Regions from separate parts of the Paenibacillus sp. FSL P4-0113 genome, predicted to be linked through region 2. Evidence: predicted binding sites of a transcription regulator. Region 2 holds the regulator's gene; the other holds the start of a gene.
What was found. The regulator CtsR, encoded in region 2, represses protease genes until heat stress. The targets are predictions, from matches to a motif close to ATGGTCAATAAAGGTCAAACA.
Positions count from the first base shown of each region.

Region 1: clpP (ATP-dependent Clp endopeptidase proteolytic subunit ClpP) is a predicted target of CtsR. The motif match lies at 1,669-1,689, and genes of this name have one in related genera.

Region 1 covers NZ_JBBPAZ010000001.1:3,815,011-3,817,474, forward strand. The annotation lists gene MKX46_RS16425 (PdaC/SigV domain-containing protein) at 1-831, shown strand, start outside; gene clpP (ATP-dependent Clp endopeptidase proteolytic subunit ClpP) at 959-1,555, opposite strand; tRNA gene MKX46_RS16435 (tRNA-Arg) at 1,768-1,842, opposite strand; gene MKX46_RS16440 (sugar-binding transcriptional regulator) at 2,112-2,464, shown strand, end outside.
Region 2 covers NZ_JBBPAZ010000001.1:2,881,858-2,884,321, reverse strand. The annotation lists gene MKX46_RS12345 (GNAT family N-acetyltransferase) at 1-341, shown strand, start outside; gene MKX46_RS12340 (CtsR family transcriptional regulator) at 879-1,343, shown strand; gene MKX46_RS12335 (UvrB/UvrC motif-containing protein) at 1,413-1,937, shown strand; gene MKX46_RS12330 (protein arginine kinase) at 1,966-2,464, shown strand, end outside.

The DNA.
Region 1 (2,464 bases), 930 kb from region 2:
GGTAGCGGGTACAATAGACTTTACATTATGGCTTCTTCCTCGGATGCCTACGTCAACGTCAATGGAATCAATACACGTAGTATGGATGCCAAACAGATCGCTGGGAAGCTATACATTCCTATGAGTCTGCTGAAAGATTATCTAGGCATAGATGCTCAATGGAACGCAGCTCAGAAAACAGTAACGCTGAGTAAAAGCCAGCTAAACCCGATCACAGTTGCGTCTCAAACACTACCAGCTTCGAGTAATGCGAAGGTATCCTACAAGATTAAGTATCCGCAAATCAGCGGCAGCCAGCTGAATCCTGAGGCAGAGCAGGCCATTAACCATGTGCTTAAAAAGCATGCAGAGGGTATATTGGCAGCAGGCAAAAAGATAATGGCTGAGGGAGGGGCTACAACAGAAAGACCGTATGAGTTCGGAAATGATTTTGCGATTTCCTATAACAAAGATGGTATTCTGAGTGTGATTATGCAGGATTACTCGTATATGGGTGGCGCACATGGAATGACGGTACGTAAAGGATATACGTTCTCGCTTCCTGATGGTAAACTGCTGCAGTTGTCTGACGTATTGAAGGCGAATCCGAATTACAAAAAGTTCCTCAATGCTGATTTGAAGAAAAAAATCGATGCGCTTCAGGCTGGTGAAGGATTCGGCAAATTTAAAGAGCTGGCGGCAGATCAGAATTTTTATGTGACGAACAGTGGGGTAACAATCGTGTTTGATTTGTATGATTATGCACCATACGCGTATGGGATTCCAGAGTTTACCTACTCGTTCGGTCAACTGCTGCCTCAAGGCGGAAAGCCTTTTGCGGGACAGATTTAATAGTAGAAATGAATAGGTTGGACTGTCTATACTCTAAGAAACAATAAAGCAAAAAAGCTGCCTACCGGATAATAACATCCGGAGCAGCTTTTTCATTTACCAGCTATCGAGAGGCGAATTTCTTCTCTTATACACCTTCTGGAGAGGAGCTAGTTAGCACTTTATCAATAATACCGTATTCTTTGGCATCATCAGCAGACATGAAGTAGTCACGGTCTGTATCTTTTTCAATACGTTCCAGTGGTTGGCCTGTGCGATCTGCGAGAATGCGGTTCAGTTTATCACGCATTTTCAGAATGCGGCGTGCGCGGATTTCGATATCCGTTGCCTGGCCTTGTGCACCACCCAGAGGTTGGTGAATCATAATTTCACTGTTTGGCAAAGCGAAACGTTTACCTTTGGCGCCTGCATTCAGCAAGAACGCGCCCATGGAAGCCGCCATACCTACACAAATCGTAGATACATCAGGTTTAATGTATTGCATCGTATCAAAAATGGCCATACCCGCTGTAATGGAACCGCCAGGACTGTTAATATACAAGTGAATATCTTTTTCAGGATCTTCGGCAGCCAAAAACAGCATTTGCGCAATTATAGAGTTGGCTACAACGTCATTGACGTCCGAGCCTAACAAAATAATGCGATCCTTTAACAGTCTGGAATAAATGTCATAGGCGCGTTCGCCGCGGTTACTTTGTTCTACTACCATAGGAACATAGCTCACGTCAAAAAACCTCCCTTAAATATCGTTAGTGGATTTTGGTGGACATGCCGATTACACGTCCCTTATTTATAAACTGTTACCGTATTAACCACATGATAAACAATTTCAAACAAAAAGTCAAAGAAAGTCAAACTAATGATTTTAAAAAAAGAGCCCTCAGCGCTCTTATTGGTTAAAACATTATATATAAGCATTTAAGCGTTCATTTAAAATGGCGCGCCCGCGAGGAATCGAACCTCGATCTCAGGCTCCGGAGGCCTACGTCATATCCGTTGGACCACGGGCGCATAGTTGAATCAATGCAAACAACTAACTAATTAAACAGCTAATTGGAAACAAAGATGATTATATGATATACAGCAGTGAATTGCAAGCTTTTATTAAATGCGCATATTCAGACAAATGGTTGAGAAATATAGGTTCAGATAGACTTGCATGTAGAGCAAATATTGGTTAAGATATACGTGGGACTTAAAAAGTTATCCCGGGACGTTTTAAGACCAGTTAGAGATAGAGCATTAGAGACAGAACTTAGAAGTGTGCGGGAGTGGAAAGCATGCGAAAGATATTAGAAATACAGAAGCAGCTTCTGCCCGACCTCATGGATGTTTTGAAAAAAAGGTACACGATCCTGCATCAGATTATGCTGTCCGATGTTGTTGGACGCAGAACACTGGCAGCTTCACTGAACATGACCGAGCGCGTGTTGCGCGCCGAAACCGATCTTCTTAAAGCTCAGGGGTTAATTGAGATTGAGAGTGTAGGCATGAAGGTGAGCAAAGCAGGACTGGATCTGCTGGAACAGCTGGAGCCGATTGCGAACAACTTGTTCGGCCTGTCCCAATTGGAGGACCAGATTCGTCAAGCCTATGGTTTGAGGAAGGTGGTTGTCGTTCCAGGGGATTCGGA
Region 2 (2,464 bases):
CTTTTGTAGAAAGATACCCTTTTGAGCAGATTGGAGAGGAAACAAGTTTAACCTTAAATCTGACTGATCGGTATGCTCCATGGAATGAAGGAGTATGGAGATTAACGATTACTACGGAGGGGCAAGGACATCTGGAGAGAGTGGATATAAGCAATTCATCTGAAAACGCCATAGTAGCTGACTTGAAACTTGGGATTCAGTCACTGACGACTCTGATGCTTGGCTATCAGCAGGCTGATAATCTGTATAAGTGGGAGCGGATTGAAGGGAGTAGTGAGTCTGTGTCTGCCCTTAAACGCGTAATACCAGTAAATCAAACGTTTTTATTGGATTTTTTCTGATAAAGGCCTATTTAGACCTTTTAAGCTCATCTTTCAGAGAATATAACTTGTGTGGTTATCATTATTTTCAAAACTCTTTCTGTAATGGGAAGAGTTTTTTTATGGTATTGTATAAAACATAATTAGATTGCGAAAAATGGTATTGACCCCTTGGCAAAAATGAATAATGTGCTATAATGTGAATATAGTCAAAGAAAGTCAAAGTCAATCAAACCTAGTGTGATGCTGTAGAAGTATTATGCTGATGGATTGGCCGTATGAAGTAATTTCGATAGTAAAGAAGCAAACGAGAATTGAAATGATTTGCGTATAGTTAGGAGCTGACTCTTATGAACATAAGAGAAGTGTATGATTAATCGCAAATAAAGGCCACACTAGAGACAAAACGGTACATTTCAATGGATGTAGAACAGGCAATAGCCTAAATACAGCTTAGATTCGTGACTTTACCGTTTGGTTAAGTTCAATATACGGCGGACTCTGTGGAGCGTGAAATGTACTTGAATACTTGCGTTTCCGTTAGTGGAGGATGATGAAATGCGCAATGTTTCCGATATTATTGAACAATATTTGAAGAGTATATTGCTGGAAAGTCCCCAAGGTTTGGTGGAGATTCAGCGCAATGATCTGGCTGACCGCTTTTCCTGCGTTCCGTCGCAAATTAATTATGTAATTAGCACCCGGTTTACGCTGGAAAAAGGCTATGTGGTGGAAAGTAAACGCGGTGGTGGGGGCTACATTCGTATTCAGCGAATTCAGCTACCCGCACAGCATGCCATCCATACACATCTTCATCAGAGCATCGGGGAGGAAATTAGCCAATCAGCAGCAGAAGGACTGATTTATCAGTTAGAGGAAGCCCATTTTTTAAGCAAAAGGGAAGCTAATCTAATGAAGGCTGCTTTATCGAGAGATACATTATTACTGAAGCTTCCCTATCGTGATCAACTGCGAGCAAGATTGCTTAAGGCTATGCTGATCTCGTTGCTGGCGACCAAATAGTGTGTGAATAGAGACTAATGTTTGGATGTAGGGTGGGTATTAAATCCTGACATTGAAGGAGGTGCTTTTATGCTGTGCCAAGAATGTAATATGCGGCCGGCAACTTTGCATTTCACCAAAATTGTGAATGGCGAAAAGACAGAGTTTCATATTTGTGAGACGTGTGCGAAGGAAAAAGGGGAGATGATCCCTGGAACACCTAACGGCTTTTCAATTCATAGCTTGCTGTCGGGGATGTTGGATTTTGACTCCAGTACAAAGAGCCAGTCTCCAGGCCACAGTGGTCCGCAGAACCTGCAATGCAAGGATTGTGGCATGACCTATGCACAGTTTAGTAAGCTGGGACGTTTCGGATGCCCGTCGTGCTATCAATATTTTGATAATCGTCTGGACCCTCTGTTCAAGCGTGTGCATGGCAGTACGAATCATGTTGGTAAAGTTCCGGTTCGCACTGGTGGCCGACTGAAGGTTAAACGGCAAATTGACGATTTGAAAAAAGAGATGCAACAGCACATTGTACAGGAAGAGTTTGAATCAGCTGCTGAGCTTAGGGATCAAATCAGAGAGCTTGAAAAAGAAATGACTGAAGAGTAAAGTTTGTGAAGAGTAGGAGGGATGCGTAATGCCCAATATTCGGTTTACGGAGAAGCCGCTAAGTGACTGGATGCGTGGTGATGCTGCGGATTCGGAGATTGTCATTAGCAGCCGGGTAAGAATTGCGCGTAACTTGCAGCATCTGCCTTTTCCCATGCTTGCTACCAATCAGCAGTCGGCAGAAGCACTTCAGCGCTTGACGGATATCCTTCAGTATGATGATTTAGGCGGTTTTGGTACTTTTCATACGTTGAAAATATCCGAGTTGGATGAGATCGACAAGCAGGTGCTGGTTGAGAAGCATTTGATTAGTCCTAATTTGGCGAACGAATCTCGTAACGGTGCTGTCTTAATTAGCGATGATGAATCGGTTAGTGTTATGATAAACGAAGAGGATCATCTGCGTATCCAGTGCTTATATCCGGGATGTCAGGTTAGAGAAGCTTGGGAACGCGCTATGGTTATTGATGATGCATTTGAAGCGCATGTTGATTATGCATTTGATGATCGGAGAGGTTTTCTAACCA